Regions from separate parts of the Thioclava sp. DLFJ5-1 genome, predicted to be linked through region 1. Evidence: riboswitches for the same ligand, from Rfam matches in the RefSeq annotation. Region 1 holds a riboswitch; the other holds the start of a gene.

Region 1 (7,474 bases):
CTTGGTCAAATATCCCCGGGTGAATTCGCGCCAGCGAAGAGGGGCAGCGCCCCTAACTCCCCAGATAATCCCGCAGCGCAGGCGGCGGATCGTCGAGAAGCGGTCCGGTCTCTTGCGGCGCATGGGCGTGGCCCTCGGCCACCAGAACCGTCTGCGGGCAAAGCGCGCGCGCATCCTCGGGATCGTGGCTGACCATCAGCACCGTCGTGCCCTGTTCGCGGGCGATCTCGGCCACCAAAGCCAGCATCTCGGATTTCAGCGCGGGCCCGAGCGCCGCGAAGGGCTCGTCGAGCAGCAGGATCGGGCGGCCGCGGAGCAACGTCCGCGCGAGCCCCGCACGGCTTTGCTGCCCGCCCGACAGCGCGCCGGGTTTGCGCCTCTCCATCCCCTCGAGGCCCACACGCGCCAGCGCGGTCTCGATCCGGGCGCGGTCGGTGGCGTCGATCTTGCCCTCCGGGTTCAGGCCGAGCGCGAGATTGGTCTCGAGCCGAAGATGCGGGAAGAGGTTCTGATCCTGAAACAGGATCGAGAGCGGGCGCTCCCCCGGCGGCATCGCGGTGATGTCTTCGCCCTGCCAGAGGATGCGGCCACTTGCGGGCGGCAAGAAGCCGGCGATGGCCGAAAGCAGCGTCGATTTCCCCGCGCCGGACGGGCCGATCAGCGCGACGCGCGCGCCGGTCTGGATCGTGAGGTCGGCATCGAGGCGGAAATCGCCCTGTGTGAGGGTCAGTCTATCGAGGGTCAGCATAATACCCCGCGCGGTCGAGCGCCCAGAAAAGCGCGAAGGTGAGGATCAGGAGCAGGCTCGCAGCGCCTGCCGCCTGATCCATGCGATAAGAGCCCATGAGCTGGAAAAGCGCCAGCGGCAGGGTACGGGTCTGGCCATCGGAGAATAGCGTGATGACGCCCAGATCGCCCATCGAGAAGGCCGCGGCCAGCCCCGCCGAGAAGCCCAGCGGCCGGGCCAGACGCGGGAGCGTCAGCAGGCGCAGCCGGGCAAAGCCGCGCAGCCCGAGCGAGGCGGCGAGCCGGTCGTAATCGGCCTGCAAAGTGCGAATCTCGGGCATCAGGATGCGAGTCGCAAAAGGCACCGACAGCGCGGCATTGGTCAGCAGAACCATCGGCAGGGCGAGGTCCGTGGGGTTCACGAAGGGCCGCGCGATCAGGAAAGCGCCGGTCCCCATCACGAGGCTCGACGCTGTCATTGGCAGCATCGCCGCGATCTCCGCCCAGCGTTGCCGCGTGGCCACCAGCGCGAGCGGCAGGGCGATGGCAAGAGTGATCACCGTCGAGGCCAGCGCGATCACCAGCGATGTCAGCGTGGCGGGCCAGATCATCTCGGGCAGCTCGGCCAGCGCAGGCAGCCCACGGGCGAAGACCGCCCCGATCGGCAGCAGCAGGAAGACGGCTGCCAGAAGGATCGCGAGCGTATCGAAGGCCACGCGCTCTGCCCCGCCGGACAATTGCGGGATCGGCGTGGCGCGGCGGTCATGCCCCGCGCCGAAGCTCGACGGCAGGGTCGCGCGCGCGGCGATCAGCAGGGCTGCGACCGAGATCGCGACCTGCACCAGCGCAAGGCTCGCCGCGCGACCCATGTCGAAATCGAAGCGGAAGGCTTGGTAGATCGCCAGCTCCACCGTGGTCGCGCGCGGGCCTCCGCCCAAGGTCAGCGCGACCGCGAAGGAGGTCAGGCAGACGAGGAAGATCGCGAGAAACGCGCCGGGCAGGACGCTGCGCAGCATCGGGCGTTCGAGGTGGCGGGTGACCTCTGCCGGGCCGAAGCCCAGCGTGGCGGCAAGGCGGAACCGCTCGGTCGGGATCGCCTCCCATCCGTGCAGGATCATCCGCGTGGCCAGCGGCAGGTTGAAGAAGACATGCGCGATTATGACGCCCTGCGCGCCATAGATCGAGATCGGATCGATGCCGAAGGGCGCAAGTGCCGCATTGACCAACCCGCGCCGTCCGAAGACCGCGATCAGCCCGAAGACGGCGACGATCACCGGCAGGATGAAGGGCGCGCCCAGCAGCGAGATCAGCAGCCCCCGCCCCGCAAAGCGGCGCCGGTGCAGCGCCCGTGCGACCGGGACCGCCAGCGCGCAGGAGATCAGCGCCGAGGCCGCCGCCTGCCACAGCGTGAAGCGGATCGCGGCGAGATCGGTCTCGCGCAGCCCCGTGAGCCCGCCCGCGCGGAGCGACACCGCCGCCAATGTACCAAGGACGAGCGCGGCCAAAGCCGCACCCGCCAGCACCGCCCAGAGGGGCGCGCGTTTTATTTGGAGAAGGCGCGTTGCCATTCGTCCAGCGCCGAACCGCGCAGTTTCTCGGCCTCGGCCTCACCCAGATAGAGCGTCTTGTCGGGCATCGGCAGGTTGCGGAACACCTCCGGCAGTTGGTCATGCGGCAGTTTCGCCGGGAAGGACCAGTTCGCCGTCGCGATCATGCCCTGAAAATCGGGGCTGAGCACGTAATCGAGGAATTTCTGCGCCAGCTCGGGATGTTTCGAGGTCTTGAGCTGCGCGACCAGTTCGGGGGTGAAGTAATGCCCCTCGGGGAAGATCGCGGCGACCTTGCTGTCATCCTCCTCGGCCATGATGTGATAGGCGGGCGAGGTGACGTAGCTGAGCACCATATCCGCCTCGCCATCGGTGAACATCCCGTAGGCCTCGGACCAGCCCGGCGTCACGGTCAGCACCTTGGGCGCGAGCTTCGTCCAGGCCTCTTCGGCCTTGTCGCCGTAGATGTCCTTCACCCATAGCAGAAGCGACAGACCCGCGACCGAACTGCGCGGATCCTCGATGACGATCTTGTAGGCGTCATCGGGCGCATCGAGCAGCTCCTGGAAGCTCGCGGGCGGGTTCTTCAGCTTGGTCTTGTCGTAGACGAAGGCCAGCTCCGACCAGTCGAAGGGCAGAAAGATCGGATCGTCCCATTTGACCGGCATGGTCAGATCGGAGGTGTCCTCGTTATGCGGGGCGAACAGGCCCGTGGCGCGCGCCTTCGCGGTCACGTCGGTGTTCAGGCCGATCGCGATATCGGCGGAGGTCTTGTCGCCTTCTAGCAGGATGCGCGGCAGCACATCGCCCGCCACGAATTTCAGATCGCAATCGCAACTCGCCTCGAACCCCTTCTCGATCGCGGGGCCGGGGCCCCATTCGCTCGTGAAATAATCGGGCGCATAGACGGTGAGTACGGGCTTGTCCTCGGCCGCCGCCATCGTGGCGATCAGGCTCAGGGCTCCCGCAAGCATCAGGTGGGTTTTCATGCCTCACTCCTTGGGCTTGCCGGGCGGAGTGGGGCCGGGAGAACCGGCTACCTTCCCTCCGCCGGTCTTAACCGGTTCAGGTTCAACGGGTTCGCGTGGATCGCATCTCAGCCAGCCTTGCGCTGGCACCCCGAGGTAGGGCGCAACGTAAGCGCGCGCGGCTGCGGACGCAAGGGCAAGCAGGCACAGCGTCCCCGCCCCGCGCCCCGGACCCTCTGGCGAGTTCCCGCCAGTGGCGACCCGCGCCGGATTTCAATGGCTTGCAACTGCGCGCGGCGCGACGCAGGCTCAATCTGGAACGGATTTGGGAGGAACCGATGCGCATTACCCTCACGGCGGCCCTGCTGGTCGCGACCGCCCTGCCCGCCTTGGCCGACACGATCGAGGCACCGGGCAAGATCACGGCCGTGACGCTCTTTCCGCAAGGCGCGCAGGTGGTGCGGCAGGTGACGCTCGACGCCCCCGAGGGCAGCCATGACCTGCTGGTGCCGGGCTTTCCCGAGGGCACCGACATCTCGACGCTGCGGGTTTCGGGCGACGGTGTGCAGATCGGCGCGGTGAGCCTGCTCTCCGGGCGCGCGCCCGCGATCAGCGGGCAGGACAGCGCCGCAGTGAAATCTGCGCGCGATCGGTTGGCCTCGGCGCAAGAGGCGCTTGCGGAACAGGAAGACGCCGTGGCCGTGATCCGCGCGAAGGCGCAGGCCGCGCGCGACCAGATCACCTATCTCAAGAACACCGACTCGCAGGTAACCGCGCCTGAACAGCTCCGCGCGCTGGCGCAGATGGTGGAGGACCAGATCCTCTCCGCCACCGAACGCGCGATTGCCGCCGAGGCGGAAGCCCGCCGCGCCGAAGCCGCGCTCGACCCCGCGAAAGAGGCGGTGAAGCAGGCGCAGGCGGCGCTCGATGCGCTACTGAACCCGGCAGAGGATCACGACGTGCTGAGCGCCAAGGTGCAGGGCTCGGGAACGCTGACGATCACCTCCTACGTCAAGAACGCGGGCTGGCAGCCCTCCTATGATCTGCGGCTCGATCGCGACAAGGAAGCGGTGGACATGGAGCGGTTCGTCTCGGTCCATCAGGCCACCGGCGAGGATTGGCGCGGCGTCGATCTGACCCTCTCAACGGCACGTCCCGGCGGGCGGGCGGAGCCGGGCGAGGTCTATCCGCGGCTGGCCAGGATCGGTGATCCCGATGCGCCGCCCACGCCGGTGCCGATGAAGCGTTCCCTCGCCGCGTCCGATGGCGCTGCCTCTGCCCCGATGATGGAGGCCGCGATCAGCGACCGCGCCGATCTGCAGATGCAAGGCGAGACGGTGACCTATCATTACCCGAGCGCGGTGGACCTGCGCGACGGGGTGGACGATCTGCGCCTGAGCCTCGATTCCAAGACCCTGCCGATGGAGGTCTTCGCCGAAGCTGCCCCGTTGACCGATCCGCAGGCCTATCGCGTGGCCGAGGGCAAGAACGACACCGGCGAAATCCTGTTGCCCGGCCCCGCGAACCTCTATGCCGATGGCGCGCTCGTGGGTCAGTCGCACCTGCCGATGGTCGCGGCGGGCGACGATCTGACGCTTGGCTTCGGGCCGATCGAAGGCATCCGCGTGGACCGCCGCATGCCCGACACGATGGAAGGCGATAGCGGCTTCATCTCGAAATCGAACGAGCGCCGCGAGGTGGTCGAGATCGAGGTGAAGAACCTCACCGACAAAGGCTGGCCGATGCGGGTGATCGACCGGGTACCCTATTCCGAACAGGAAGACCTGAAGATCACGACCAAGGCGACCCCGCCTGCGAGCGAGACCGACTACGACCATCGCCGTGGCGTGCTCGCATGGCGCTTCGATCTGGGCGCGGGCGAGACCAAGACGATCCGCACCGAGACCACGCTCAGCTGGCCGACGGATCAGGTTCTACGCTAAGGCAAGGCTGCGCGTGCGGCCCCGCGCGCGGCGAAGGCCAGCGTGATCAGGCTGCGTTTCGCGGATCGGCCGCAGCGCGCAGTTTCGCGAGCAGTGCCGGTGACAGGCGCAAAAACCCGCGCGCGGGAGGTTCGGCCTTCGCTGCCTCGGGGGGCTGTGCCTCTGCATCGCCAGTCTTCTCTGTCGCCTCGGGCGCCCCGTCCTCCGGCGCGGCTTGCGGGCCCACCGCCTGCGCGGCCTGCGCTGCCGCATATTCGGCGGCAGCGGCCCGTGCCGACGCGCCCTCCGCCACGGTCGCGCCCTGCCCCGCCGTTGCACCTACGATCTTGGTGCGCCCGCCATCGTCACCCGGAAACGGCGCGCCGAAGCGCAGCACAAGCTCCGTCAGGCTCGGCCCGATTTCGTCGAGCAGCATCAGGAAGCGGTTGGTGGGCCATGCGTGCAGCCCCAAGGCCCCGCCGCCTGCAAGCCGCAGCACGAAACCCTCCCCCCGCAGCCGATGTTGCAGATCGAACCAGTCGCGCGCCTGATCCAGCGCCTCCTGCACCGCGTGCATCTCCGGCAGCGGCGCTTTCGCACCGGATGCTTCGAGCACTGCCTCCTCCGCCAGACCGTCCTGCAACACGCGCCGGATCAGTTCTGCCGGGGGCAGACCGAACGCACGCGCTTCCGCCGCGATGCGGTCGATCAGATCGAGCGGCAGGCGCAGAGAGACAAGGCGGTGCTGAGAATGGGAGCGGGATGCAGATTGTGGCATGGCGGGTCGAAGCTCGTTCGCATTGGCGGGGTTCCCCCAGCCTCGCGCATCAAGCTTAACAGCCCGTGAACACCAGTCGGATTTCCGCCGCAGCGGCGCCGTCGGCCCCGCGCCGGGGCCAACGGAAAGGACAAAGCCTCAGAACGTCTCGAACCGATCCGTGTCGGCGTTATACTGTTCGAGCACGCCTTCGCCGATGTCATGGCGCAGCCCGTGCAGCGTCATCCGGTCCGCATCGAGCGCCTCGCGCACGAAGGGGAAGGTCATCAGGTTCTCGAGGCTGACTTTCACCGCCTCACGCTCGAGCGCCAGCACCTGCTGATCCTCGGGCAGGTCGGTCACGCGCTCGTAGCCCGGGCGCAGCAGGTTCAGCCAGGTGCCGACGAAGGAGCTTTTCTCCTCCAGCTCCGGCGCATGGCCCGAGCACATCGCATGGCAGCCCGCGACACCGCCGCAATTGGAGTGGCCGAGCACGATCAGATGCGCGACCTTCAGGCTGGTCACCGCATATTCGACCGCCGCCGAGGTGCCGTGGTGGTCACCATCGGGCGTGAATTCCGGCACGAGGTTCGCGATGTTGCGGTGGATAAAGAACTCGCCCTGATCGGCGCCGAACATCGAGGTGACATGCACGCGGCTGTCACAGCAGGCGATGATCATCGAACGCGGGCGCTGCCCTTCGGAGGCGAGGCGGCGATACCAGGCGCGGTTCTCGTCATAGGCGGTGGCGTGCCATCCTTGATAACGGCTCACAAGGTAGCTGGGCAGCGGTTTCACATGCTCTCTCATCGATCCCTCGTCTGGTGTCTGGCGTCTTATCGCTGCGTCAAATAGCGCGTTGCGCGCCGGGTTTCGAGAAGATTTTCCGTATCGCTCAACGAAATCTTGAGACCTCTCGATCACGTTACCGCCCGGGCGATGGTGAAATCAAAGGGGGTGTCGGGGTGACACAAGTGTCTCGCTTGCGCTGCAAGGAAAAGATGTCGTTGGATACGGCGCGGCTGGTGGTGCTCTATGCGGAGCTGGGACAGGACGGGGCGGAGCGGGTGATCTGCGCCACGGTCGAAGATCTCGCCTTCCATCTCAGCGCGTTGGAAGAGGCCACGAAATCGGGCCAATGCGGCAAGCTGCGCCGCGCAATCGTCGAAGTGATGGAGCTTGCCGAACAGGTCGGGCTGGTGTCGATGGTCAGCACGGCGCGCGACCTTCTGGAGTGCATCTCGGGTGGCGATGCGGTGGCGCAGGCGGCGGTGATGGCGCGGCTGGGCCGGATCGCGGAACGCTCGCTCACCGAGGTCTGGGATATCGGCAACCTGTCTTCCTGAGGCGTGATCGATCGGCCCTTGCGGGCAGGCGCGGCAACGCTAGGCTCTGGGACGAAAGCAACCACCAGAGCCAAGGAGCCGCCCCCCATGAGCGCAGACAAGACCGCAAACGTGCCCGCCGAGTTTTCCTTTCTCGCCCCGCGCCCCGCGATGCGCTTCGCCGAGGCGGACGCGCCCGCGCGCGCGCTGATCGCCGTTGCGCCCGAAG
Region 2 (7,474 bases), on a different contig from region 1:
GATGATGATCCGGTGGTCATGGTCCGAGCGGGCTTCCCAGTCTCGACGCCAGGCGGCGAAAAGGAAGCGTGCGCTGGTCGTCTGCAGATTGTCGATCGTCTCCAGAAGTCGTGGCATTCCGCAGGGTGTCAGGATCAGCCGGTGGAATTGGCGGTTCGCGGCCTCCCAATCACGGACTGTTCTGGCACTGTCTCCGATACGCGTAACCTGTTCAGCTTTTTGGAGAATTGCGCGTGTCATGTTCGGAGCTGCATGGCGCAGCGCCAAGGGTTCGAGGCTGGCGCGCATCTCCGCCACTTCGCGCAGTTCGGCCACGTCGAACTCGGTCACACGAAAGCCGCGGCGCGCTTCGCTCTCGGCCAATCCGCGCGCCTGCAATTCGCGAAAGGCTTCGCGCACCGGGACGTGGCTCGCGCCGAACTCGCTCGCGATATGGTCCTGTCTCAGGCGGGCGCCGGGCGGAATCTCACCGGAAATGATGCGATCCGAAAGTATCCGCGCGATGCGCTGCGAATGTGTTTCATGGGGTGTATCCGTCATGCTTTATAGATAATTTTTCTCGCGGCAATTCGTCCACCTTTTTTTATGTGACCGAAACATGTTTGTAAGATTAAGGAAAAGCTATACTTGTGATGCGTGGTGGAGACGCACTTACCTGCATTGGATCTTATGTGACTTGGCAAGAAGCTTTCCGGCGTGATGCGCGCGGAACTGAGGACGACGCGGCTCCTGATGCTGGCTACAAAGCCCTGATGGAGCTGATCGATGACGGATTCTGCGTCATCCAGTTCATCGACGGGCCCAGAGGGCCCTTCAGCGACTATGTCCATATCGAAGCCAATTCCGGTTACGAAAGACATACCGGGATCGACGGTATCGTCGGCAAGACCGTGTTCGATGTCGCCCCGCAAGACGGGGCCGAGTGGGTCAAAATCTACGGCGAAGTGCTCAGAACCGGAGAGCCTCTGAGGTTCGAGCGCGAGTTCGTCGAGGCCGGACGGCATATCGAGGTTTCCGCGACGCGGGTGGAGCCCGCCGCGAAAGCGCAGGTCGCGGTTCTGTTTCGCGATATCACCGAGCGCAAACGCAAAGAACGCGAACTACGCGAAAGCCAGCGCCGCGCGGAAAAGAGTGCACGTCACGTCGCACGCGCGCTTTCGGCCGGGGCGATCCTTGGCACCTGGGTCTGGTATCTCGACAGCGAAACCTTCGATCTCGATGAAGAATTCTCGCGCAGCATGGGGCTCGATCCCGCGCAGGGGGCCGAAGGTCTGACGATCGACCAGATTGTCGTGAACGTTCATGAGGACGACAAACCGGGGCTGATGGCGGCGATCGATCGCGCCACGCAGCAGACGACGCCGTATGCATATCAGTTTCGCGTCAAGCGGGCCGACGGGCTGTATCACTGGGTCGAAGCCAATGGCCGCATGGAGGCCGAAACGCCGCGCATCTTCGCAGGCGTTCTGATGGATCTCGATGACCGGCGCGCCATTCTCGAAGAGCGCGACAAGGCGGCGGCCGAGCTGTCCAAGCTGAATGAAACCTTGGAGCAGCGCGTCGAAGAGCAGACCGCGAAGCTCATGCAGCGGGAGGGAGAGCTCCGGCAGGCCCAGAAAATGGAGGCCGTCGGGCAGTTGACCGGGGGGCTCGCCCACGATTTCAACAATCTCCTCACGGCGATTTCCGGGTCGCTCGACTTCGTCGCGAAGCGGCTCGAAGACGGGCGTCGCGAGGAAATCCTGCGCTATCTCGAAGCCGCGCAAGCGTCGACCGAGCGGGCCGCCAGCGTCACACAGCGTTTGCTCGCCTTCTCGCGTCAGCAGTCGCTGATGCCCAAGCCGACCGACGTGCCGCAACTGGTCCGCAGCATGGAAGACTTGATGCGGCACACCATCGGGCCGCATATTCTGGTAAGGGCGGAGGACGACGCAGAGGCCTGGCCCGCGATGGTCGACCCGAACCAGCTTGAAAGCGCGCTTCTCAATCTGTGCATCAATTCGCGCGATGCGATGCCCGATGGTGGCACGATCACGATCAGCACGACCAACGAGGCCATCGAGACCGAGAACTCGGAGCTTCCGCCCGGCGACTACCTGCGGCTGTCCGTGCACGACACCGGAACGGGAATGACTTCGGAGGAAATCTCGAAAGCCTTCGATCCCTATTTCACGACGAAGCCCAGCGAGAAGGGCACCGGCCTCGGGCTTTCGATGGTCTACGGGTTCGCGCGCCAAAGCGGCGGATGCGCGACGATCGACTCCGAACTGGGCAAGGGGACGACCGTGAACATCTTCCTCCCGCGCTCGGTCGAGACGGTCGCGCGCGCCGAAGAGGACCTGCCAGTCAGTGAGGAACCCGCCACAGGGGGCGGACACACGATCCTCGTTGTCGACGATGAGGCAATCGTGCGTTTCGTCGTCGTGGAGGCGTTGGAAGAGGCAGGCTTCACGGTCTATCAGGCGGCGCATGCGGCGGCCGGGCTTCAGGTGCTGCAGGACCAGCCCGAGGTGACGCTTCTCCTGACCGGTATCGGCTTGCCGGGCGGTATGACCGGCCGGGAACTCGCGGCCCGGGCGCGAGAGGCGCGAGAAGACTTGAGGGTGATGTTCATGACCGGCTATGACGAGGAAGCGGCAACGGCCACGACGCTTACGGACACCGAAGTCTTGCTGAAGCCATTCGATTTCGACGAAATGGTGCGGCGCGTCACGAGTTTCGCAAACCGTACCGCTGCGTGACGCGGGTCGCGCCCGAGTGATGTTCGGGGCGCCCGACCCGAGGTGGATCAAACGCCGCGCTTGTTGCCCCAGATCAGGACATGCAGCTGCGGCAGGATGCGGGGCGCAAACCAGTTATCCGCCATAGTGGTGTCGGTCAGCCAGCCAAGCCGGTCGGCCAGACCCTGCGGATCGACCGGAACCTCCGGGTCGACCTCGGGATTGCCCGGTTGAAGATAGAGCGGCAGATCCGGGTGGCGGGCATGGGCGTCCTTCGCCCAATCGTAATCCGCCCGGTCGAAGATCACGATCTTCATCACAGTGCTGCGGGCCGAGTGTCCGGCTGCCACGCACTTGGCAAAGGCGTCCCAATCGACCTGCTCGCCGCTCGAAGGCGGCTTCGGCGACAGCACCAGCGTATCCAGATTGCCAAACCACGGCCGCGCGACAGAGCCCAGTGTCTCGCGGGCGAAGCGGTAGCCGGCAGCCCGCCCGAGCGCGATCAGCGGTCCGAAATCCTGAATGGCCGGGTTTCCGCCGCTGAGCGAGATCGTCAGTGGCCGGTCACTCGACAGGCGGCGCAGCTCCGCCCAGACTTCCTCGGAACTCATCGGCGCCCATGTGTGGCGATAGGCGCTGTCCACCGCGTGGAGGCTGTCGCACCACGAGCAGCGGTAGTCGCAGCCGCCCGCGCGCACGAAGAGCGTGGGCTCGCCGATCAGCGCGCCTTCGCCCTGAATGGTCGGGCCGAAAATCTCGGCGATGCGAAGGGTGGTCATGGACGATACTCGGCCCAGGTCTTGGGCGTCTCGCTGACCAGCGCCGCACTGGTTTCGGGCCATCGTGCCTTGCACCAGTCGTAGAAATGCTTGGCCATGTTCTCTGCGGTCGAGGGCACGTCCATCACGTCGTTCAGGTGCCGGTGATCGAAGGTGTCGTCGATATAGGTCTTGAGCGGTTTCAGATCGTGATAGTCGCGCACGAACCCGTTCTCATCGAGCTTCGCGGCGGCCAGTTCGACGACCACGATGTAATTATGCCCGTGCAGCCGCGCGCATTGATGATCTTCGGGCAGATGCGAAAGCTGATGCGATGCGGAGAAGTGGAATTCCTTGCGGATACGGAACATCAGCGGGCCTCCTTCTCGGCAACGGCCTTGGCCCAGAAATCCGGATCGGCATAGACGGTCGGATCCGCGACACCCGCAAGATGGAACGCCTCGCGCCGCTCGACGCAGGTGCCGCAGCGCCCGCAATGCACATCGCCACCTTTGTAGCACGACCACGTCTCGGCAAAGGGCGTGCCGTGTTTGGAGCCCTCGGCCACGATGTCAGCCTTGGAGCGATGCACGAAAGGCGTCTCCAGCCGCACATCGGCATAGCCGTCGAGCGCCATGCGCTGCATCACATCGAAGGCCTCGGTGAAGGCGGGTCGGCAATCGGGATAGATGAAGTGATCGCCCCCATGCACCGCAGTCGCCACGGCCTCGTCGCCATTCGCGGCGGCCACGCCAAAGCCGATGGCGAGCATGATCGCGTTGCGGTTCGGGACGACGGTGATGCGCATCGTCTCTTCGGCGTAATGCCCGTCGGGCACGTCGATATCGTCGGTCAGCGCCGATCCGGTCAGCGCGGCCCCGATGGGGCGCATGTCGATGAGGTGATGCGGCACGCCAAGGCGGCGCGCGGCGGCGGCGGCGTAATCGAGCTCCTTGCGGTGCCGTTGGCCGTAATCGAAGGAAACGAGCCGCGTGAGATTGCCCTCAGCGGCGACGATATGGGCGAGCGACACGGAATCGAGTCCGCCCGAGCAGATGACGAGAGTCTTCATATTTGAACCCTTGTTTTGATGACCGGGTAGGCTGCGACCGGTTGAGCGGGCCTCTAAAGGATGGGGCAGGGCTCTGCAAGGGTGGCGCGCGGGATAGATCGCCACGATCGCGCGACCGGACAGACGCGAACCATCGAGGCCCCCGCTTGTCGTCACACCGCTTGTCGTCACACCGCTTGACGGGGGGCTCGGACGGTGTCACCTCTTTGCGCGAAGCGACAGGGGCGCTCGGGAAACCGGGCTGAGACGAACCCTTAGAACCTGAACCGGATAATGCCGGCGGAGGGAGGCGCGTGAGACGGTCAGGCGCAGTCCCGCCTTTTGCCCCCTCGCACTCCTCTTGCTGCCCGTAGCCAAGGAGAGTGCGATGGAAGACCCCGGACAATATCTCACGTCGATGCGGCAGACTGCGCCGCTCGTTCATAACATCACCAACTATGTCGCGATGAACGTGATGGCGAATGTGCTGCTCGCGTCCGGCGCCTCGCCCGCGATGGTCCATGCGCGCGAAGAGGCGGCCGAGTTCGCCGGGATCGCGCAGGCGCTGAGTATCAATATTGGCACGGTGTCGCCGCCATGGGCGGAGGCGATGGAGGCGGCGGCCACGGTCGCGCGCGCGCAGGGCATCCCGTGGGTTCTAGACCCGGTTGCGGTCGGCGCGACGGGTTATCGGCGCGCTCTCGGGGCGCGGCTGGTGGAACTGCATCCGACGGTGATCCGCGGCAACGCTTCGGAGATACTCGCGCTTGCGGGTGAGGCCGCCGCGGGCAAGGGCGCGGATTCCACCGAGAGTGTCGAGACGGCTGAAGGCGCCGCGCGGGCCTTGGCCCATGTGAGCGGCGCCGTGGTGGCGGTGACCGGCGCGGTGGATTTCGTGACTGACGGCACGCAGGCCGCGCGGGTTGCGAATGGCCATGCGATGATGCCCCGCGTGACCGCTTTGGGTTGTTCGCTCACCGGTGTCGTCGCCGCCTTTCTGGCAGGCCAGCCCCGGTTCGAGGCGGTCGTCGCGGCGTTGGCCTACTTCGGGCTCGCCGGGGAGCGCGCTGGCGCGACCGCCCAAGGTCCGGGCAGCTTTCAGTTCGCCTTCCTCGATGCGCTCCATGCGATCGACGCCGAAGCCTTGACCGCCGGTGCGCGGATCGAACCCACATGATCCCGCCCATCTGTTTCGTCACTGACCCCGACGCCCCGCAGCCCGTGATCGCGCAGGCTATCGCTGCGGCTGAGGGCGGCGCGGGCTGGGTGCAGCTGCGCGACAAGACGCTCCCCGATGCGGAATTCGCAGAACTCGCCAAGACGCTGATTGCGGCGCTCGCACCCTACGACGTCCCGCTGATCGTGAATGACCGGGTCGCGGTGGCCATCGAGATCGGCGCCGCCGGGCTGCATATCGGCCAGAGCGATGGCGATCCCGCCGCGATCCGCTGCCGGATCGGGCCCGAGATGCTCCTTGGCCTCTCCATCGAGACCGAGGCGCAGATCGGTGCCGTGCCTCCCGGCGTCGATTATCTCGGCGTCGGACCGATCCATGCGACCGGCTCGAAGCCCGACCACGCCGCCCCGATCGGACATGCGGGCTTTGCCGCGATCGTCGCACGCACGGACCTCCCCTGTCTCGCGATCGGCGGGATCACCGCCACCGATGCGCCCGCGGTCCGCAAGGCGCGCGGTGCCGGTGTCGCGGTGATCTCTGCCATCTCGCGCGCCCCTGACATGGCGCGCGCCACCCGAACCCTGCGCAGCGCATGGAGCGACCTATGACCCCGAATATTCTCACCATGGCTGGCTCCGACCCATCGGGCGGGGCGGGCATTCAGGCCGATATCAAGGCCATTTCCGCCAATGGCGGCTATGCGATGAGCGTGATCACTGCGCTGACCGCGCAGAACACGCGCGGCGTGCAGGCGGTGAGCCTGTGCGACACCGGCCTGATCGCGGCGCAGATGGCCTCGCTGCGCGATGACATCCGGATCGACGCGATCAAGATCGGGATGTTCGGCGAGGCTGCGATCATCGAGACCGTGGCCGAGGGGCTGACCGGGCTCGAGTGTCCGGTGGTGCTCGACCCGGTTATGGTCGCGAAAGGCGGGGATCGGCTGCTGGCGGAGGCCGCGGTGACCGCGCTGCGCGGCCTGCTGCCGCGCGCCGATCTGATCACGCCGAACCTGCCCGAGGCTGCCGATCTCTTGGGCTGCGCCGAGGCGACGACGCTTGATGAGATGCGCGATCAGGCCCATGCGCTGCGCGCGCTCGGGCCGCGTGCTGTGCTGCTGAAGGGCGGGCATCTGAGGGGCGATCACAGCCCGGACCTGCTGGTGGCCGCGCGGGATGAAGTTTGGCTGAATGCGCCGCGCATCGCGACGCGCAACACGCATGGCACGGGCTGCACCCTGTCCTCGGCGCTGGCGACGTGGCTCGGCGCAGGCTTGTCGCTGCCAGACGCCACCCGTCGCGCGAAGGCCTATCTGAACGCCGCGATTGCCGGGGCGGATCGGCTATCCGTCGGATCGGGCCACGGGCCGGTGCACCATTTCCACGCTTTTCAGGAGGACAGCCAATGAGCTTTACCCAAGACCTCGCGCAGGCGACCGCACCGCTGCGCCGCCAGATCCATGACATGCCCTTCAATCGCGAACTGGCAGAGGGGCGTCTCGATCCGGAAACGTTCCAAGGCTACATCATTCAGGACGCCCATTACCTCGAAGGCTTCGCCCGTGCGCTCGCGCTCGCCGCCGCGAAGGCCCCCGATGCACCGACCGTCGCGCAACTCTCAGGTTCGGCGGCCGGCGCGATCGCGGTCGAGCGGGAATTGCACGCGCATTACATGGGGCTATTCGGTGTTTCGGCCGACGATTTCGCGAAGATCGAGCCCTCGGCCGCCTGCGATCACTACGTCTCGTTCCTTCTGCGCAGTGCCACGA

What was found. Region 1 has a riboswitch for thiamine pyrophosphate ahead of thiB (thiamine ABC transporter substrate binding subunit). Riboswitches for the same ligand answer to the same signal wherever they lie in the genome.
Region 2: it holds a riboswitch for thiamine pyrophosphate, as region 1 does, so the genes downstream of both, thiM (hydroxyethylthiazole kinase) here and thiB (thiamine ABC transporter substrate binding subunit) in region 1, are expected to answer to the same signal.

The regions. Positions count from the first base shown of each region.
Region 1 is NZ_MPZU01000008.1:15,514-22,987, reverse strand. It holds gene BMI86_RS19325 (ATP-binding cassette domain-containing protein) at 53-748, opposite strand; gene BMI86_RS19320 (thiamine/thiamine pyrophosphate ABC transporter permease ThiP) at 732-2,294, opposite strand; gene thiB (thiamine ABC transporter substrate binding subunit) at 2,270-3,262, opposite strand; TPP riboswitch at 3,299-3,405, opposite strand; gene BMI86_RS19310 (DUF4139 domain-containing protein) at 3,580-5,184, shown strand; gene BMI86_RS19305 (hypothetical protein) at 5,231-5,941, opposite strand; gene BMI86_RS19300 (carbonic anhydrase) at 6,080-6,730, opposite strand; gene BMI86_RS19295 (hypothetical protein) at 6,922-7,266, shown strand; gene BMI86_RS19290 (leucyl aminopeptidase family protein) at 7,354-7,474, shown strand, end outside.
Region 2 is NZ_MPZU01000001.1:98,463-105,936, reverse strand. It holds gene BMI86_RS00555 (GntR family transcriptional regulator) at 1-540, opposite strand, end outside; gene BMI86_RS00550 (ATP-binding protein) at 753-2,741, shown strand; gene queE (7-carboxy-7-deazaguanine synthase QueE) at 2,789-3,499, opposite strand; gene queD (6-carboxytetrahydropterin synthase QueD) at 3,496-3,849, opposite strand; gene queC (7-cyano-7-deazaguanine synthase QueC) at 3,849-4,550, opposite strand; TPP riboswitch at 4,761-4,855, shown strand; gene thiM (hydroxyethylthiazole kinase) at 4,918-5,706, shown strand; gene thiE (thiamine phosphate synthase) at 5,703-6,314, shown strand; gene thiD (bifunctional hydroxymethylpyrimidine kinase/phosphomethylpyrimidine kinase) at 6,311-7,114, shown strand; gene tenA (thiaminase II) at 7,111-7,474, shown strand, end outside.